2 regions of the Bacillus sp. MC1252 genome follow, and region 1 is predicted to be linked to the other one. Evidence: riboswitches for the same ligand, from Rfam matches in the RefSeq annotation. Region 1 holds a riboswitch; the other holds the start of a gene.
What was found. A riboswitch is a leader RNA that binds a small molecule or an ion and turns the genes downstream of it on or off. The one in region 1 is predicted to bind lysine.
Positions count from the first base shown of each region.

Region 1 (10,391 bases):
GGTCCAATCAATGTGGTCACCTTGCCTTTTGGGATACTGATATTTAAATCGTCTACAATCAAACGGTCATTATAGCCAATACAAAGCTTTTCTGTTTCGAGCGATTTCATATGTTGTACTCTCCTTCCTCATTAGTTCGTTTTCATCAATAAATAAATGAAGTAAGGTGCGCCTAAAGCAGAAACGACAAGACCAACTGGCACCTCTGATGGTGCCAGTATGACGCGGCCAAGTGTGTCTGCCAGTAATAATAGCAGCGCACCAATCATAGCGGAGGCTGGTATCATTCCTTGATGCTTCGGTCCAACAAGCTTTCTCGCCAAGTGCGGGGCAGCTAACCCCAAGAAAGAAATACTTCCTGCAACAGCGACACTAGCACCTGCTAATGCAACGGCAATCAGCATGAGAAAGCTTCTTTCTTTATGAACCGAAATCCCTAAGCCGTAGGAAAGCTGGTCACCCAAATTCATGATATTTAAGTAGCGTGCTCTTACAACTGCTAATACAAGGAAAATCAGCATCCACGGCAGGACAGACAGGACATACGTCCAGCTTGAGCCCCAAATGCTTCCGGATAACCACACAATCGCTTGGTTAAAATCATTTGGGCTCATTTTTAATTGAATCACCACAATTGCTGCTGAAAATGCAGCATTGACGCCAATACCAGTTAAGATCAAACGAACAGGTGTGATGCCCTTTTTCCACGCTAACACATAGATGAGAAATGCAGCAAAGCCTGCACCTACAAAAGCGAAGAGCGGCAGTACAAAAATCGTAAAATCACCTAAGTTCGACATAGAGCCTTGAAATGCAAAAATAAACAAAACAACTGCAAAGCCTGCGCCCGCATTGACACCAAGAATACCGGGATCGGCTAAACCGTTTTGAGAAACACCTTGCCAAATCGCTCCTGATACAGCAATAGAAGCGCCAACAAGTAAAGCGATGACCATTCTTGGAAGTCTGAACTCGAATAATACAAGCTCATCCATTTCACTTCCGAATCCAAAAAATGTTTTCAATGTCTCCATCGGAGAAATACGAATTTCTCCAGTATTTAAACTAATAAGGAACACAGCGACGATCGCCAAAAAGATCATGAGCATCGTTCGTTTGTATTTCTTTTTCTTTGCCTGCTGCACCATTTCCATCTAAATCCCGCTCCTTTCACGTCTAGCTAAATATAAGAAGAAAGGAACGCCTATAATCGCAGTAATGGCTCCGACTGGCGTTTCAAATGGGGCATTGACCAGCCTTGCAGCAATGTCTGCATAAATTAACAGAACAGCCCCTAAAATAGCTGAGCATGGGATAATCCATCGATAGTCAACTCCGACCAAGAAACGAGTGACATGAGGAATGACAAGCCCGATAAAACCAATAGAACCTGCCACCGACACGGCAGCACCTGTTAAAAGAATGACGACCAATATTCCAAGTACCTTGACAGTTTTCGTGTACTGCCCAAGTCCTTTTGCCAATTCATCGCCTAAGCTGAGAACAGTGATCGAGCGGGCAAGAACCATCGCGATCATGAGTCCTGCAATCGCAACCGGAATAATGATGTGAATATTGCTCCAATTCACACCTGCCACGCCGCCAGCATACCAAAAGCTCATGTCTTGAGCGACATCAAACCGGATGGCGATTGCTGAGGAGATGGAGCTTAAAAGTGCCCCAACAGCCGTACCAGCTAATGCGAGCTTTACTGGGGTCAATCCACCTTTTGAAAGAGTACCGACACCAAACACAATAGAGGCACCGAGTGCTGCACCAACAAATGACCAAAGAATTAATGTAAAAGAAGATTGCCCTGGGAAAAAAGCAAACGCAATGGCAATCGCAAATGCAGAGCCATTTGTCACGCCCATAATTTCAGGAGACGCAAGCGCATTTCTTGTCATGCCTTGCATAATGGCCCCCGATACGGCTAAAAAGGAACCGACGAGTGCAGCTCCAACTGTACGAGGCAACCTTAATTCCCGGATGATTTGATGTGAAGTTTGTTGTGGATCAAAATGAAAGACGGCTTCCCATACAGTGTGCAAATGAATGTTCGCCGCTCCTAGTGATACCGATAAAAAAAGACCAAATACTAAAGCGATGATTCCTATGGTGATAACAGCTGCTGTTCCAAAGGGCTTCGTGACAATATCAATCGCATCGTCTTTGGCTGGCAGCTGTTTATTCGATTGTGAGCCCAAAACCAGTCTCTTCCTTTCCGTTCATATCTATTCCTTATTAGTGATAATGATTATCAATCTCGAAGTCTAGTATATCACTTTCTTTTCTTTTTGAAATCATTGTTCTGATCATTTTCTTTATTTCCACCAAAAAAACCAGGAGAATTTCACTATTTTCATTTAGGTTCTAAAATAGCCGATGCATTTTTGTTCCCATCATGTTACGATATAATTGATATTGATAATCATTATCAAAAATGTTCGAATGGGAGAGAACCTTTGTGAAAAAACGAACTGGATTTCTTTTGATTTCCTTAACCATCCTCATGCTTTTTACAGCTGCTTGCGGCAGCACTTCAAATAAAAAATCTGGTGCCAAAAAGAATGACACGATCACCTATCAAGATGCAAAAGGTGAGGTCAAACTCCCTCAAGATCCGAAACGAATTGTGCTCCTTGCAGAAAGCTACTACGGAGACCTCGTTACACTTGGCAAGACCCCGATGGCTGCAACTGCGCCCATCTTCAAAAACCCTTTCTATCAAGGAAAAACGGAAGGGGTTAAAAATCTTGGAACGACTCCCTCTGTCGAAAAAGTAGCAGCTTTGAAGCCAGATATGATTATTGCTTGGGGAGAAGATGAGAAATTTGATCAATACAAAAAAATCGCTCCAACCGTTGCGATTAAATACAATCAATATTCTTTTAAAGATCAGCTAAAAGAATTCGGTAAAATGACAGGCACATCGAAAAAAGCAGCAGATTGGATCACAAAATGGGATGCCAAAATCGCTGAAGTGAAACCAAAAGTAACAAAAGCTGTCGGAAACAAAACGGTTTCTATCGTATCGCCATTTGATAAAGGCATTTATATTTTCGGAAACACATTTGCACGCGGCGGTGAAATCATTTATGACGAGTTGAAATTAAAAGCACCGAAGGCAGTCAAAAAAGAAGCCATCGATAGCGGCGTAGGCTATGCAAATATTTCTCTTGAGAAACTTCCAGAATTCGCAGGCGACTATATTTTCACCAGTCCGTGGAGCGGCTCTAAAAGTAATGGAGAGCAAGTGTATAAAAGCAGCATCTGGACATCACTTCCTGCTGTTCAAAACAAACATGTATTTGAAATAGACCCCGTCGGTTACTTCTTTAATGACCCAGTGTCACTAGAAGGACAGCTCGAGTTTATTGTAGACCGATTAACCTCTGCATCATAAAAAAACGTTTCTCCATTTTTGGAGAAACGTCTTCCTTATTCCGTTCCTTTGGCAAATCCTTTTGACATGAATGGATAAAGCAGAATACCAACTAAGAACAGACCTATTCCGAGACCAAATGTTTTCAAATCAGCTGTTCCTGAAATAATGACCCAAGCGGAATATCCCATAGCAACAAGTGCGATGATTCCGTCTCTTGTTCGATTACCTTTTTGAAGCTCATATGTGTCTCCTTGCATGATGACCTTAAAGCTGTAGATCGAAGACACGATATACGGAATGAGATACGCAAGTGTCGCTGATGTTGTTAAAAAGGTAAAGGCTTCATTAATCGTGCGTGACATGACTGAGAAAATAAACAGCTGTGACATGATATTTGTGACAGTCAAAGCGAAGGCAGGACTGCCCTTTTTGTTTGTTTTTGCAAATACTGCTGGGAAGTCGCCTGCCTTTGCTGCTTGATAAGGTACTTCTGAACCGAGTAAGATCCAGCCAAGCATTGAGCCAAATAAACAAATGATCGCAAGCAGTGCCATGACAATCCCGCCAGCCGGCCCAATAATGAGCTGAAGCACGTCCACGAATGGTTTGTCTGAGCCTTGCAATTGATCATGCGGCAGAACGCCCATTGTAATCAGCGTGATAATCATGTAGATCGAAAGTGCGATTAGAAGACCCGTAATCGTCGCACGTTTCACATCGCGCTGCGAAGACGCTCTCCCTGATAAAATAACCGCAGATTCGATTCCGATAAATGCCCATAGGGTGGAAATGGCCGCATGATGAATTTGGCCTCCAAGTCCGAGCACTCCTTCGCCTCCTGATGCAACCGGGAAGTAATAATGCTCAAATAATGCCGTTTGGAATGCAAATAAGCCCGCTACAATAAAAAGGACGAATCCGAGCACCTTTGAAAAGGTCGTAATAAAGTTTAATTTACTTGCAGCACTTAAGCTTGTGATTAAAATGGTATGTGTTCCCCATAGAAGGATGGTACATACGATAAAGGTCATGAGCTGACCAAGTGTGATCGTTTCTTTTCCAAAGGTAAAGATCACCGTCTTTACGGTTAAAATAGGGAAAAAAGTCGTTAAATAACCGGCAAGGCTCGTAATAATGGCGACATTACTAATCCAGCTCGCCACCCAATATCCCCAAACCATTGTAAAACCGGCTGCTTTTCCCTTTTTCGGATCTTTAAAAAGCGCCCTTGCATAACTTTGTGGTCCTGCCGTCAGCTGCGGCTTATGAATGGATAAATGCCCAAATACAAGTGCAATCATCAGCACACCGCCACCTGTGACAAGCCATGCCATCGTCACACCTAAAGGACTTGCGTGCTGGGCAAGCGTACTTGGCAGCATAAAGATGCCTGAACCTACCATATTTCCGACGACAAATGCCGTCAATAACCAAAAACCCCATTTTTTTGTCTGTTCCATTTCCGTACCTCCGTTATATTCACTTTGGACCAGACCCGGCAGTATCTTCATTGATATATTTGTGAAGCAATGACTTGCATTCTTTATGTTCATAATGGGTCACTTTCTTAACAGCATACCCTTATCTTTGTCACTGAGAACATAAAAAAAAGCCTGAACAAAAGTCCATGCTTTTCAAAACATACACCTTGATCTCCGGATAGCCCTCCACGCTTTTAGACGTGGCAGTCCTGCATTTATTCAATGCAGACCCAGCATAAAGAAAGTTGGAGCTCTCTCTACACTTCGGCGCTGATGCCTTTTTCCCATGATCAACGATTCCATCTCTCCCATGAGTGACTCATCATCCGCGCAACCTCTACCTCACTGAGACATAGCGTGAGGATTTCTATTCATTTTTACTACACGAAGGTTATCAAACATTTTCACATCTGTCAAAGGGAAAAACATAGAAAAAAGACAGAGGAATGATTCTCTGCCTTTTACCTGCTTATTGATGATTGTTTTTCTTCTTTTGTACAGCTTCCTGAAGCGGATCGCCTGCTAGTTCTTTACTTGCTTCTTCTAACAGCTGATCTACCTGCTTGTGGTCTTTCTCACTTTTCGCCTTTTTATCCTTTTGGAAAAATGACATCGCTGTTTCCTCCCTTTTCATAAAATGCGGTTGCCTGTTTAATTTGTGCTACAGTGCGCCGCATTATACAAAATGGAAAGGCTCATTCATCATGAAAGGTCTGTCTCATTTTTTGCAAATAAGTCAAAAAGGTTTTTAAATCTTCCTCTGTGAAGTCTGACATCATATGCTGAATCACCTTACCAAAAATGCGTGTATGCTTTTCGTAAATGGCCAGCCCTTTTTCCGTGGCTTCTAACCTGACAAGTGAATGGTCTTCCTTGTCTCGTTCTCTTTGAATATAGCCCTGTTCGCTTAATTTATTGAGTGCAATAGAGGCTGCACCTGGGTTTAAAGAGAGTCTTTGCTTCAGCTCTTCCGCATCTGATACTTTTCCTTGTATCAAAATAGAGAGAGCATAAATCTGCGGAGGGGTGATGTCTTTTTCTAACTCAAGTAACTTGCGGTTTAATTTACGGCTGACTTCATAATGTACAAGAACAATTTCTTTTAAAATGTCTGCATTACTCATCCGAATCGCATCCTTATCGTTAGTATCAACATGACTTCTCTCTTATTATAGAATGTTTTTCCAATCAGCCAACCATTTTGTCCTTTTTTCTTTAGAAATAAGCCTTGCTGAATGAATTCACCCTTGATATAGTGAGTACTTGAACTAAAGATAGAACAGGAGTACGCATCATGACAGGAAAAACACATATCATGGGCGGAATTGCCGCCTCCACAGCCGCCGCCTACTACTACGGACTCGACCCAGTCACTATGGCTGCTGCTGGATCAGCAGGTGCCCTTATCCCTGATCTTTGTCATACGAAAAGTAAAATCGGCAGGAAATTCCCGCTGCTCTCGACACTGATTAGTAGTGTGTTCGGTCATCGCACCTTTACACACAGTTTATTATTTCTGCTGATCATTTATTTTATTGCGACCACATACATTCCAAATGACAGCCTAAGTATCGGTTTACTAGTTGGGATGGCGAGCCACCTCATCCTTGATGCAGGAACAGTGAACGGCATTAAATTTTTGTTCCCAGCTACCATCAAAGTACGTCTTCCAGTCTATGTCAAAACAGGCAGCACAGGAGAACAAGTCGTACTAGCTGCTCTCACAATCGTCACCTGCTATTACATCGCTGTCATCTGCGGAATATCCATCCCATTGCAGTTCTAAGAGAATGAAAAAAGAGTTTTGCAAAAAAGACAGGATATGAATTGATCATTCCTCATTTTTTTAGTAGTTTTAAGATAAGTGTTTTTGCCGTGCAGCTGAATACAGAATGGTGAGGAGCTACATAAATGAAAGCGTTTTTCAAAGATCACTGGTTTTTAGTGTACTCCATCCTCTTCATGTGGATGAAAACATACATCATTTATCAATTCGGATTTCATATACGAACGGCCAATCTGTTTCACGAATGGCTGCTTTTGATCAATCCACTCAGCTTTTTGCTCCCTTTGTTTGGGATTGCTCTTTTTTTAAATGAAACCAAACAAAAGGTTTTTTTATTGACCGCAAATTTTATTCTGACAGCCATCTTGATATCAAATACGATCTTTTACGGTTTTTATATTGATTTCATTACCATTCCCGTGTTATTTCAAGCCAAGAACATGGGGGATATGGGCAGCAGCATGACTGAGTTGTTCCACCCGCTGTTTGTGCTGATGCTCATTGATTTCGTGGTGCTGGCATGGCTGTTAAAGCGTAAACCATTAGCACCAAAAGCGTCATTCAAAACGATCAAAACGTATTATGCGGTCTGTTGCAGCTTTCTATTGTTTCATGTCAGCTCAGCCATGATGGATCATCCTCGATTTCTGACAAGCTCTTATGATCGAGAAGTCATCGTACGAAACCTTGGGCTGTTCCAATTCCACCTGTATGACGGCGCTGCCCAAACGGCGCGTATTGGACAAAAAGCCTTTGCAGATGAAGATACCCTTTCAACAGTAGCCAACTATACAAAGGCTGATTACAGTGCACCAAACGAAGACTACTTTGGACTTGCTAAAGGCAAGAACGTCGTGTTCATTTCACTTGAATCAACGCAGCAATTTGTCGTTGACCAAAAGGTGAATGGACAATACATCACACCCTTTTTAAATCAACTGGCCAAAAAGAGCTTTTATTTTGATGAATTTTATCAGCAGACAGAGCAAGGGAAGACATCGGATTCAGAGTTTATTGTCGCAAATTCCCTCTATCCATCTAGCAGTGGCGCTGTCTTTTTCACAGCGAGTGACAACGAATATGACACGTTATACAAGGAATTGAAAAAACAGAATTATCAATCCGTCCAATTTCATGCGAATAATAAAACGTTTTGGAATCGTGATGTGATGTATGAATCGCTTGGGATTGATCGCTTTTATGATGTCGATTCGTTTGATGTCAATGAACATAATTCGACTGGCTGGGGCTTAAAGGATATCGACTTTTTTGATCAATCCATTGATTATTTAAAGAAGTTGAAGACTCCTTATTACAGCACGTTCATTACATTGACTAATCACTTTCCATTTGAAATCGATCCAAAGGATCAATTTATTGATGAATATGATTCGTCTAGCACCATTTTAAACCGCTATGTGACGACCGTCCGCTATCAAGATGAAGCCATTAAGACATTTTTTGACCGCATGAAAGAAGAAGGACTGTATGAAAATACGATGTTCGTCCTTATGGGTGATCACTATGGCATCTCAGAGGCACATCATGAGGCGATGGCCGAGCTGCTCGAGCAGGATGAAATCACACCGTTGGATGCTGTCAAACTACAGCGGGTGCCATTTTTAATCTACATTCCTGGTATCACGGATCAAGCACCGCAGACAATATCAGAAACAGCCGGCCAAATGGACGTGAAACCGACACTCCTCCATTTGCTTGGGATTGAATCCAAGGATGCCATTCAATTTGGAAATGACTTATTTTCTAACGAACGTACGCCTTTCGCTGTTTTGCGAAATGGGAACTTTATTACAGATGATTATCTCTATACAAAGAACACCTGCTATGACCAAAAAACAAAAGAGCCTGTTGAACAAGATGAGGTTTGTCAGCCTTATATAGAAAAAGCCAATAAAGAGCTTTCCTTATCAGACAAAGTGATCAATGGGAATTTACTGCGTTTTTATCAGCATTAAAAGCTGCCATTTGGCGGCTTTCAGATTGTTGACAAAGGGCTAAAATGATCTTCATTTTAGCCCTTTGTCTTCTTCTCAGCGTGATAGAAAACCTTTGCAGTCTAGGAAGGACGAGTACCGGAGCGGAGCGAATTTGACATTCGTGAGCACCGGCACGCAGGACTGACAACGAATGCGAGGGTTTGTCTACACGCTGAAAGCCTATGAATGGTCAAATAAGTTTGCTTATAATAAAGGATACATATGATATTGAATGATGAGAGGTGTGAACATGAAGTATACATTCTTAGCCTTCATCACCCTATGTTTGCTCCTAACCGGATGTCAAACAGAGATGAAGTCATCACATACGAGCAAAAAGACGGAGCTTGTGATTTCAGCAGCTGCAAGCCTTCAAGATGCATTAAAGGAAATTGAATCCGCCTTTAACGATCAGCATCCGAACGTCACATTAACAAATAATTTTGGGTCATCAGGCGCACTGAAGCAGCAAATCGCTCAAGGAGCAACAGCTGATCTCTTTTTCTCTGCGGCTGAGGAGCCCTTCGATGAACTTGTCCAATCTGGAGACATCGATCAGGATCATACAAAGGATGCCATACAAAATGAGCTTGTCCTCATAGTGCCAAAAGAAAGCTCTTCCTCTATCAAAAGCTTTCAAGACGTCCAGCACGTAAAAGGAAAGATTGCTCTCGGTACACCTGAATCTGTTCCTGCTGGTACATACGGAAAAGAGATTTTCACAAAGCTGAACATATGGGATCAAGTGAAAAAGAACGCTGTCTACGGTAAAGATGTGCGTCAAGTTCTAAGCTACGTAGAAACAGGGAATGTGGAAGCAGGTGTTGTGTATAAGACAGACGCCCTCGTTTCCAAAAAAGGAAAGATTGTAGCTGAGGCAAATCCGGACATGCATTCCCCCATCATTTATCCAGTAGGAATTGTAAAAGGGACAGAACATTTAGAGGAAGCCAAGGTATTTTTTCAATATCTCCAATCAGATACAGCTGCATCAATTTTTAAAAAGTACGGCTTTCAAGTGAAATAATGCCTATGCTGACTGAAGAATTTTTATCTCCTATTTGGCTGTCGATTCAAGTTGCCGTCGTCAGCGGACTATTGGCTACTGTTTTTGGAACAACGATCGGCTTTTGGATGGCGCGAACATCTTTTAAGGGGAAAATGATCGTTGAAACGCTCCTCATGATGCCGCTTGTCCTCCCACCAACGGTCGTAGGGTTTTTATTGCTTGTCATGTTCGGAAAGCATAGTGTGATTGGACGCGCCATTGAATGGATCTTCCATCAGCCTGTCATCTTCACATGGTGGGCGGCAGTCATTGCATCAACGGTTGTGGCTTTCCCGCTCATGTATCAATCAGCAAAAGCGGGGTTTTCTACGATTGAGTCAGACATTGAAGGTGCTGCAAAAGTAGACGGTGCTCATTCATTCCAAGTCTTTGCCTATATCACCGTACCACTCGCCCTGCCTTCCCTGCTGTCAGGCAGCGTCCTCAGCTTTGCCAGGGCCCTTGGAGAATTTGGGGCGACCTTAATGTTTGCCGGCAACATCCCAGGGAAAACCCAAACACTCCCAACTGCTATTTATGTGGCCATTGATTCTGGACGAATGGAGCTTGCTTGGGCTTGGACGATTTGTATTGTGATATTGTCTTTTATCATGCTGCTGGCTGTGCGCCGAAGCAGCACGTAAAAAATCCCCTTTCTCAAAAGAGAAAGAGGATTTTTTATTTATTCAAA
Region 1 covers NZ_CM166369.1:2,960,368-2,970,758, forward strand. Annotated here, with positions in the region: gene ACYH0L_RS15335 (ABC transporter ATP-binding protein) at 1-110, opposite strand, end outside; gene ACYH0L_RS15340 (FecCD family ABC transporter permease) at 132-1,154, opposite strand; gene ACYH0L_RS15345 (FecCD family ABC transporter permease) at 1,155-2,207, opposite strand; gene ACYH0L_RS15350 (iron-hydroxamate ABC transporter substrate-binding protein) at 2,468-3,406, shown strand; gene ACYH0L_RS15355 (amino acid permease) at 3,442-4,848, opposite strand; lysine riboswitch at 5,041-5,217, opposite strand; gene sspJ (small acid-soluble spore protein SspJ) at 5,339-5,482, opposite strand; gene ACYH0L_RS15365 (MarR family winged helix-turn-helix transcriptional regulator) at 5,565-5,993, opposite strand; gene ACYH0L_RS15370 (metal-dependent hydrolase) at 6,164-6,655, shown strand; gene ACYH0L_RS15375 (LTA synthase family protein) at 6,781-8,631, shown strand; gene modA (molybdate ABC transporter substrate-binding protein) at 8,903-9,679, shown strand; gene modB (molybdate ABC transporter permease subunit) at 9,679-10,344, shown strand; gene ACYH0L_RS15390 (aldo/keto reductase) at 10,383-10,391, opposite strand, start outside.

Region 2 (10,391 bases), 460 kb from region 1:
CGGGACAGATGCGCCTGTGTCTTTACTAATTTGCACCATGGTGACTGAGCCTGTAAAGCAAGGTTCCTGCTGCTCATTTTCTCCTAAATAATGAAGGATGAGTGAGCTTGATCCGACCTTTTCCGGCTTGACATACACACGAAGCCTCTCCCCAATCTCTACCTGCTTGATGTAATCACATTGCAGGTTTGCGACGACTGTCATGGTCTCCCTCACACGTTTCATCCGTTTATCAACAATTCCCGTCTTTTGAAAAAAGGCAATTCGTGCCTCTTCAAAATACACAAAAGGGGTGACATTGTTCATATGGCCAAACATATCCGTTTCTGAAAAACGAACGGTGGTTTCGACATAAAATCGAAAGGATGCCCTCCACTCTTCAAACGGTTCTTCAATATATGACGGCAGTCTCACTTGATCATCTCCTTATTTGGAAACAAAACGCCTCTCCCGTATTGGAAGAGGCGTTTGTTTATATGTTGCATCCAGCCTCTTTAAACACTCATCATGATTGGCAAAGAGGACTGAATGTGATGTTATTCTGCGTGATCGCTTCCGAAGAAGTTACGGAAAGCTTGTAATGTTGTATCTCGGTTTAGTGCTGCAATTGACGTTGTCAGCGGGATTCCTTTCGGACAAGACTGCACACAGTTTTGGGAGTTCCCGCAGTTCGCTAGACCGCCATCACCCATAATTTCTTCTAGACGGTCAGACTTATTCATTGCACCTGTCGGATGTGCGTTAAATAAACGAACTTGTGAAAGCGGTGCAGGGCCCATAAAGGAAGACTTATCATTCACGTTTGGACAAGCTTCAAGGCAGACACCACATGTCATACATTTAGAAAGCTCATACGCCCATTGACGTTTTTTCTCAGGCATTCTTGGTCCAGGTCCAAGGTCATATGTGCCATCGATTGGCACCCATGCTTTGACTTTTTTCAAGGAATTAAACATACGGCTTCTATCAACCTGCAAGTCTCTCACAACAGGGAATGTCTTCATCGGCTGGAGACGGATCGGCTGATCTAACTTGTCAATTAAAGCTGTACATGACTGGCGCGGTGTTCCATTAATGACCATGGAACAAGCTCCACACACCTCTTCAAGACAGTTCATATCCCAGTTGATGGCCGTTGTTTTTTCACCTTTTTTATTGACCGGGTTACGTCTAATTTCCATGAGGGCGGAAATGACGTTCATATTCGGACGGTAAGGGATTTCGAATTCCTCATCATAAGGCTTTCCATCTGCTGTATCTTGACGTGTGATAATGAATTGAATCGTGTTTTTTTCACTCATCTTATTTCTCCACCTTTTTCTTCGAGTAATCTCGTTTACGAGGTGCAATTAACGATACATCGACGTCCTCATAGTGGAATGCAGGCTTTTGATTCTTCCCTTTGAACGTAGCCATCGTTGTTTTTAGGAATTCTTCATCGTGTCTTTCTGGGAATTCCGGTTTATAGTGTGCGCCTCGGCTTTCATTCCGGTTGTATGCCCCGATCGTAATGACTCTTGCCAGCTGAAGCATGTTGTCAAGCTGACGCGTGAAGGCAGCGCCTTGGTTGCTCCATGATGCTGTATCGTTGATGTTGATATGCTTATAGCGCTCCATCAGTTCTTCAATCTTCTGATCTGTTTTTAAGAGTTTGTCATTGTAACGAACCACTGTCACGTTATCCGTCATCCATTCTCCAAGCTCTTTATGAAGCACGTACGCATTTTCTGTGCCATCCATGCTGAGGATGTTGTCCCATTTCTCCTGCTCTTTCTTCACGGCGCTGTCAAATGTTGCAGAAGAGAGGTCTTCCGCAGACTTTTCAAGACCGCTAACGTACTTCACAGCATTTGGTCCTGCGACCATTCCGCCGTAAATCGCAGAAAGCAAGGAGTTCGCTCCAAGTCTGTTTCCGCCGTGCATAGAGTAATCACATTCTCCGGCAGCGAACAAACCTTTGATATTGGTCATTTGATCATAATCCACCCATAATCCGCCCATTGAGTAATGGACAGCAGGGAAAATTTTCATCGGAAGCTTACGAGGGTCATCACCCATGAATTTTTCATAGATTTCAATGATTCCGCCAAGCTTAATATCAAGCTCTTTTGGATCTTTGTGAGAAAGATCAAGGTATACCATGTTCTCTCCGTTGATGCCGAGCTTTTGCTCGACACATACGTCGAAGATTTCACGCGTTGCGATATCACGCGGTACAAGGTTCCCGTATGCTGGGTATTTTTCTTCAAGGAAGTACCAAGGCTTCCCGTCTTTATATGTCCAAACACGTCCGCCTTCACCACGAGCTGATTCACTCATGAGACGAAGCTTGTCATCTCCTGGGATCGCTGTTGGGTGAATTTGAATGAATTCTCCATTTGCATAATGAGCACCTTGCTGATAAACGATTGATGCAGCTGATCCAGTATTAATCATGGAGTTCGTTGATTTACCGAACACGATTCCAGGACCGCCTGTCGCCATGATCACAGCATCTGAACGGAAGGATTCAATTTCCATTGTCGTCAAGTTCTGCGCGACAATGCCTCGGCATACTTCCTCGTCATCTAAAACAGCGCCAAGGAATTCCCAGCCTTCATATTTCGTGACAAGCCCTGCTACTTCATAGCGGCGAACTTGCTCATCCAGTGCGTATAATAGCTGCTGTCCCGTTGTGGCACCAGCAAATGCTGTACGGTGGTGCTGTGTTCCCCCGAAGCGGCGGAAGTCCAGTAATCCCTCTGGTGTTCTGTTAAACATCACACCCATACGATCAAGTAAGTGGATAATGGACGGCGCTGCTTCACACATTGCCTTTACTGGCGGCTGGTTGGCTAAGAAATCTCCGCCATATACTGTGTCATCAAAATGCTCATAAGGTGAATCCCCTTCACCTTTTGTATTCACCGCTCCGTTAATTCCGCCCTGTGCACATACAGAATGCGAACGTTTCACAGGTACGATTGAAAATAATTTAACAGCTGTTCCCGCTTCTGCTGCTTTTATAGTTGCCATGAGACCTGCTAAGCCGCCTCCGACAACGATGATGCTAGAATTACTCATTGTAGCCCCTCTCCCTCTTCTACTAATCTATTTCCTCTTAAACAAAAGCGAAAATTGCTCTTAGCCCTACATATGAAAGCGCTATAAATATACCTAATGTCACATATGTGGAGATTCTTTGTGAGCGTGGTGAAACGGTAATTCCCCAGCTGACAGCAAATGACCACAAGCCATTAGCAAAGTGGAAAATAGTAGATAAAACGCCGACAATATAGAAGCCTAGCATAAATGGAGAGCTTAAAATATTCGCCATCATGTCATAGTTTACTTCAGCTCCAAGCTGAGCTTGAATTCGTGTTTCCCATACGTGCCAAGTGACAAAAATCAATGTGATGATACCTGTAATCCTTTGCAGTCTGAATAACCAGTTTCTTAAGTAACTGAAGCGTGACGTGTTGTTTTGTGCCGTAAAGGCTATGTACACCCCATAAACAGCATGATAGATCAGTGGTAAGAAAATCACGAACAGCTCAAGTGCATATCTGAATGGAAGCTGTTCCATAAAGTGTGCAGCTTTGTTAAACGCCTCTGGTCCATTTGTCGCAAAGTGGTTAATCACTAAGTGCTGTACTAAAAATAGACCGACCGGAATGACGCCAAGCAAAGAATGCAATCTCCGATAAAAAAATTCTTTGTTCCCCGACATTACTTTACCCCCTAGTAAAAAAAGTGCAATTGCTTGAAAATTGTCTTACCCCCGCTTCTTTCAAATGTAAGCACTTTATTCAAATTTATTGACAATTTCATTTTACTCCTATGTCAAAAAAGCGTCAAGAAACCGCGTACATAAATTAAAATTTTCCGAAATTTAAAAGTTTTAAATCAAAATTCGTTTTACTACAATAAGAATTTCTTAGACTTCAGGGAAAACTCTGTCATCATATGCCCACATAAGCTATAATAAATTGTTGAAAGAGGGGAGCCGTACAATGAATAAATTTGAATCTAACTTAGAACAGCTAAAAGAGATTGAAGTCAATGGATTTGCCTACGAGCTGATACGCGAAGTTCTGCTGCCTGACATTCTTGGTCAGGATCATTCATCTATGATGTATTTTGCGGGTAAGCTGCTTGCTCGTAAATTTCCTCAAGAGTCATGGGAGAATATCCCCGAATTTTTCCATGATGCCGGATGGGGGACTCTCACGATGGTCCATTCTAAAAAACAGGAAATTGAGTTTGAGCTCGAAGGTCCACTTGTATCGAATCGACTCACCTATCAAAAAGAGCCATGCTTTCAAATGGAGGCCGGTTTTATTGCTGAACAGATTCAGCTTCTCAATGAGCACGTTGCTGAATCCTATGAGCAAGTGAAAAAGCGTGCTGATAAAGTCATTTTAACCGTTAAATGGGATTTAAGAGACCCTAGCTAACACTGCTTATGAAAGGCGAGGACTTCGCGTCACGCCTTTTTTATATGCCTTCTTCTATCATAGCATACTTAGTGAATGGGTTTATGCACGTGTGTTCCTTTTAATATGCGGCCGATTCAAATATAAAAAAGAGGTGCACTCTTTCATGAGATACACCTCTTTTTATTTTTTAAGAATGAGCAGCTGCGCTCACTTTCGATAATTCAAATGCATCATGCAGGGCTTCCACCGCTTTGACCATATCATCACGGCCAACCACTGTGGAAACTTTGATTTCAGACGTACTGACCATTTTCACTTGTATATCTTTTTCAGCTAACACAGCGAACATTTCAGCAGCTACACCTGGATTTGAGACCATACCAGACCCAACGATGGATACTTTGGCTAATTTGCTTTCTGTCTCAATCTGCTCATAGCCAAGCGCCCCTTTATATTCTTCTAGTACTTCAACTGCTTTGGACAAATCATCCGTTTTCACAGAGAAAGAGATGGAAGTCTGATTTGTGCTTGTGACGGACTGAATGATGATATCAACATTGATATTTTGCTTAGCAAGCGTCGTAAAAATGGTCGATAATGTTGTTAAACCGCTTGAAAGGCCGCACACCGTCACGCGTGTCATCTGATCTTCAAATGCAATTCCTCTTACGACTAAATTTTGTTCCATGGATGATTCCTCCTCAATTAACGTACCCGATTCATTTACAATACTAGAACGGACTTCTAGTGGGACTTGATAATTTTTCGCAAACTCAACGGCTCTCGGATGCAAGACGCCTGCCCCTAAATTGGCCAGCTCGAGCATCTCATCGTATGAAATACCCGCAAGTTTTCGCGCGGACGGTACATAACGCGGATCTGTCGTAAACACACCTGGTACGTCCGTGTATATATCACATTTGTCTGCTTTTAATGCAGCAGCAAGTGCCACAGCCGTCGTATCTGATCCCCCGCGTCCAAGTGTTGTGATATGTAGGTCATCTGCAATTCCTTGGAAGCCTGCTACAACAACGACTTTCCCAGCACTTAGTTCCTCTTTGATTCTTGATTCATCGATGTCCACGATTCTTGCATTTCCGTGCACCTGCTCTGTTTTCATACCAGCCTGCCAGCCTGTAAAGGAAATGGCATCATAGCCTTTTGCTTGCAGCGCCATCGCCAATAATGAAATGGTCACTTGCTCCCCAGTTGTTAGCAGCATATCCATTTCTCTCTTGCTTGGATCATCTGTGAGTTCTTTGGCAAGGTCTACTAGAACATCCGTTGATTTTCCCATCGCCGACACAACCACGACCACATCATGACCTGCCTTACGTTCAGCGATGACTCTCTCTGCGGCTTTGCGAATTTTTTCTGTCGATCCAACAGATGTTCCGCCAAATTTTTGTACAATTAGTCCCATGTCTACCACCCTTTTTCAAAAGATCACGTGTGAGAGAAGAGCAAGAAGCGGCTTTGGAGACTGCCCACTCACTGCAAATAAAAAAAGCAATGAGAGAACAAATCTCCCATTGCTTTGAAATCATCATTAAAAGATGCAAACAATGAGATAGCCCTCCAAGAAATAAATTCTTGACAGCCCTACATTTCTTCAATGTACAGCCAGCGAATAAAATGAGTGGATTTTATTCACTTCGGCGACGCTCCCCTTTCAGCCCTCTTCCTAGATCCCATCGATCTCTGAAGGCCTACTCTTGAAGTTCGCACCTCTATCTTCAACAAACAACACGCTCATTTATTAAATTAGTCACATCTTAACAGACTTTTGGAAAAAGTACAATCTATTTTTTTAATGCCTCCATTAAAAGTTCGGCCGTTTGTTTCGGAATGCCAGCCTCCTGAAAATCTTGGACAGAGGCTTCTTTCATCTTTTTCACAGAGCCAAAATGTTTGAGGAGCTGTTTTTTTCGCTTTTCTCCAATACCTGGTACATCATCTAAAATAGACTGGAATGCATTTTTTCCGCGCAGCTGCCGGTGAAAGCTAATGGCAAACCGGTGCACTTCATCTTGAATACGCTGCAATAAATAAAAGGCCTGACTGTTACGCTCTAGCGCAACAATTTCAAGTGTATCACCCATCATGAGATTCGATGTCCGATGTTTTTCATCTTTCACAAGACCTGCCACTGGAACAGACAGATTCAATTCATTTTCGAGCACGTCTATGGCTGCGTTGATCTGTCCTTTTCCTCCGTCAATTAAAATTAAATCTGGCAGCGGCAGCTCATCTTTTAACACGCGTGTATATCGTCTTCTGATAACTTCACGCATGGATGCATAATCATCTGGTCCTGCGACAGTTTTGATTTTATATTTCCGGTATTCCTTTTTATATGGCTTCCCGTCCTGAAAGACAACCATGGCGGAAACAGGATCTGCTCCTTGAATATTTGAGTTATCAAATGCCTCGATCCGGTATGGCATATAAATATTAAGTGCGTCCCCGAGCTGCTTCACCGCTCCAATTGTCCGTTCTTCATCGCGCTCAATGAGCGAGAATTTTTCTTTCAGGGCGATTTTGGCGTTTTGGTGTGCAAGTAAAAGTAAATCCTTTTTCTTTCCTTTTTTCGGCTGGTGAACGTTCGTCTCAAGCAACTGCTCGATCATCTCTTGATCTACGCTGTCTGGCACCAAAATTTCTTTCGGCAGGAAGTGGTTGTTTTTTTCATAAAATTGCCCTAAAAATGTAAGGAATTCTTCCTCGGGGTCTTGATACATAGGGAACAAGCTGACATCACGTTCAATCAATTTCCCCTGTCTGATGAAGAAGACTTGGACACACATCCAGCCCTTATCATAGGCATAGGCAAATACATCTCGATCTGATAAGTCACTCATCGTCATTTTCTGCTTTTCCATTGTTGAGTCGATGTAAGCGATTTGATCTCTCAGTTCTTTTGCCCGCTCAAACTCTAATTGTTCGGACGCTTCCTGCATCTTTTCGGTTAGTTCTTTCTTGATTTGCTGGTGCCCTCCATTAAGAAACCTGGTGATTTCATCCACGAGCTGTTTATTCGTTTCTTCAGAAATGTCATACACACATGGTGCGAGACATTGTCCAAGATGATAATAAAGACAGACACGATCAGGGAGTGTCGCACATTTTCTTAGAGGATATAAGCGGTCAAGCAGCTTTTTGGTTTCTCTTGCTGCTTGTACGTTAGGGTATGGACCGAAGTATCTCCCTTTATCCTTTTTCACATTGCGGGTGACGATCAGCTTAGGATGCCGTTCATTCGTAATTTTAATAAAAGGATACGTCTTATCATCCTTGAGCATAACATTGTATTTTGGGTCATACTTTTTAATTAAATTCAGCTCTAAAATCAGTGCCTCAATGTTAGATGAGGTCACAATGTATTCAAAGTCCGCAATTTCACTGACAAGCCGCTGCGTTTTGGCATCATGAGATCCAGTGAAATAAGAGCGCACTCTATTTTTTAATACCTTTGCCTTCCCCACGTAGATGACCGTATTTTGTCTATCTTTCATTAAGTAACAGCCTGGTCGATCAGGCAGGACTGACAGCTTTTCTTTGATCAGTTTGTTCATATTTTCATCCGTCCTTGTTTTCCTCTTTCACTCCTTCTAGTGTATCACGAACATTTGTTTTATACCATATTGAAAGAAAAGCGGCTCTCGTCTATACGAGAACCGCTTCAGTGGTCATACCGCAATGGCATGGTTGTGTTTATAGATGTTTGTTGACAAGCTCAGCTAGTGCTTCTTTTGGTTTGAAACCAACAGACGTTTCTACGACTTCACCGTCTTTTAAAACAAGAAGTGTTGGGATACTCATCACGCCGTATTTACCAGCAGTTTCTTGGTTATCGTCTACATCAATTTTTACAATTTTCATTTTATCGCCCATTTCTTGATCAAGTTCTTCAAGAACTGGAGCAATCATTTTACAAGGTCCGCACCATGGTGCCCAAAAGTCTGCAAGAACAACACCTTCTGCCGTTTCTTGTGAAAATGTTGCGTCAGTAGCTTTTACGATTGCCATTATTCATTCCTCCAATGTAAATTATGCTTTTTAGTATAGCATCTACCAATGTGACTTGCGAATGAAATGCTTACGAATCATTTTTTATGAAATGAATTAAAAAACAAACCGTATAATCGCACCAATAACAACAATCGCACCGATGATCATCAGAATGGTTCTAAGCATATGACATAACTCCCTTTCCGCTTCATTTACAATGTATGATGCCCCAACATTCTTCTCATCAAACATCAAAATATGCAATCAAGTCAGATCGACAGTCATCATGACAACCGACATAGGCGGGAGATCTATGGTTAATTCGCCGGGCTTTACAGCAAATTTCTCGAAGTTCGCAGGCTGAATGGAATGAGGATCATCGAATGTATTGTGCGCATTCATCCGTTCAGCTGTCAGCACGCGGCCAGTGGCAGTCGTTTGTGGATCAATCCCATCTATTGCAAGGGATACCTCTGCTTTTTCATAAGGGTTCAGGTGACAGAAACTAATATGCATCTTGTCAGAGGAACGTGAGGCTGACACGCTGACCTGAGGAATTTTTTCACCTCGGCGTTCATACGGCGGTGAATCAAACTCCACTTCAAGTGCTTCTTCCTCCTGATGCACTTGAAACATATGAAATACATGATAGGTAGGGGTCAGGATCATCTTTTCGTCCTTCGTTAACACCATCGCTTGCAGGACATTGACCGTCTGGGCAATATTCGCCATGTGAATCCGCTGGCAATGACGGTGGAATATATGAAAATGCAGGGCACAGACAAGGGCGTCTCTCAGTGTGTTTTGCTGATATAAAAACCCTGGATTGGTCCCTGGCTCTGGGTCATACCATGTCCCCCATTCATCAATAATCATCCCGATTCGCTTGTCTGGATCATAACGATCCATGATCTTTCCATGATCCATGACAAGCTGCTCCATCTCATAGGCCTTTTTCAACGTTGTAAACCATTCATCCTCATCAAAATCAGTCGCAGACCCTTTCTTCTCCCATGTACCAGGAACGGTATAGTAATGCAAACTGAGCCCATCCATCCATGGTGCAGCCCGTTCCATTAATACTTTTGTCCAATTCACATCATTTGAATTCGCTCCACAAGCTATTTTATAAATACGGTTACCAGCAAACTCTCTCACATACGTTTGATAGCGTTTATATAGGTCTGCATAGTATTCAGGTGTCATATTCCCGCCGCAGCCCCAGCTTTCATTGCCTACGCCAACATAAGTCAGCTTCCAAGGTTTTTGTTTTCCATTTTGAATGCGCCAATCGGACATAGGTGTCCCCTTAGGAAATGTGATGTATTCTACCCATTCCGCTAATTCTTGAACAGACCCGCTTCCAACATTGCCGCAAATATAAGGCTCACATTCAAGTAACTCACACAATCGCATAAATTCATGTGTGCCAAACGCATTTGATTCAATGGTACCTCCCCAATGAGTGTTCACCATCGGCTTTCGTTCACTCAGATCGCCAACGCCATTTGCCCAATGATACTCGTCTGCAAAACAGCCGCCCGGCCACCTAAGCACCGGGATATGTAATGCTTGAAGCGCCTTTAGCACATCGGTTCGAATTCCTTCAATATGGTCAATTGATGAGTCTTCTCCTACCCAAATCCCGTCATAAATTCCTCTTCCTAAGTGCTCTTGAAAGTGTCCATAAATGTGTTTAGAAATGCGTCCGATCACGTCATTGACTTTTACTGTACCCTTCACTTGTCATCCGCCCCTTTGTCTCATAATGACATACAAAAAAACCCAGAATACCTAGGCATTCTGAGTGTATGAGCGTTACGAGTGGATATTCATCTTTTTTAACTCTTCATTCAAAAGTGGAACCACTTCGAACAAGTCACCAACAATTCCGTAATCGGCGATTTTGAAGATTTCAGCTTCTGGATCTTTGTTAATCGCCACAATGACTTTACTGTTAGA
Region 2 covers NZ_CM166369.1:2,505,248-2,515,638, forward strand. Annotated here, with positions in the region: gene ACYH0L_RS12890 (acyl-CoA thioesterase) at 1-414, opposite strand, end outside; gene sdhB (succinate dehydrogenase iron-sulfur subunit) at 537-1,301, opposite strand; gene sdhA (succinate dehydrogenase flavoprotein subunit) at 1,303-3,063, opposite strand; gene ACYH0L_RS12905 (succinate dehydrogenase cytochrome b558 subunit) at 3,101-3,709, opposite strand; gene ACYH0L_RS12910 (YslB family protein) at 3,993-4,436, shown strand; gene ACYH0L_RS12915 (aspartate kinase) at 4,606-5,841, opposite strand; lysine riboswitch at 5,982-6,159, opposite strand; gene uvrC (excinuclease ABC subunit UvrC) at 6,221-7,993, opposite strand; gene trxA (thioredoxin) at 8,133-8,447, opposite strand; gene ACYH0L_RS12930 (alpha-N-arabinofuranosidase) at 8,694-10,172, opposite strand; gene ACYH0L_RS12935 (electron transfer flavoprotein subunit alpha/FixB family protein) at 10,248-10,391, opposite strand, start outside.
Region 2: another riboswitch for lysine. It lies ahead of ACYH0L_RS12915 (aspartate kinase); the one in region 1 lies ahead of ACYH0L_RS15355 (amino acid permease).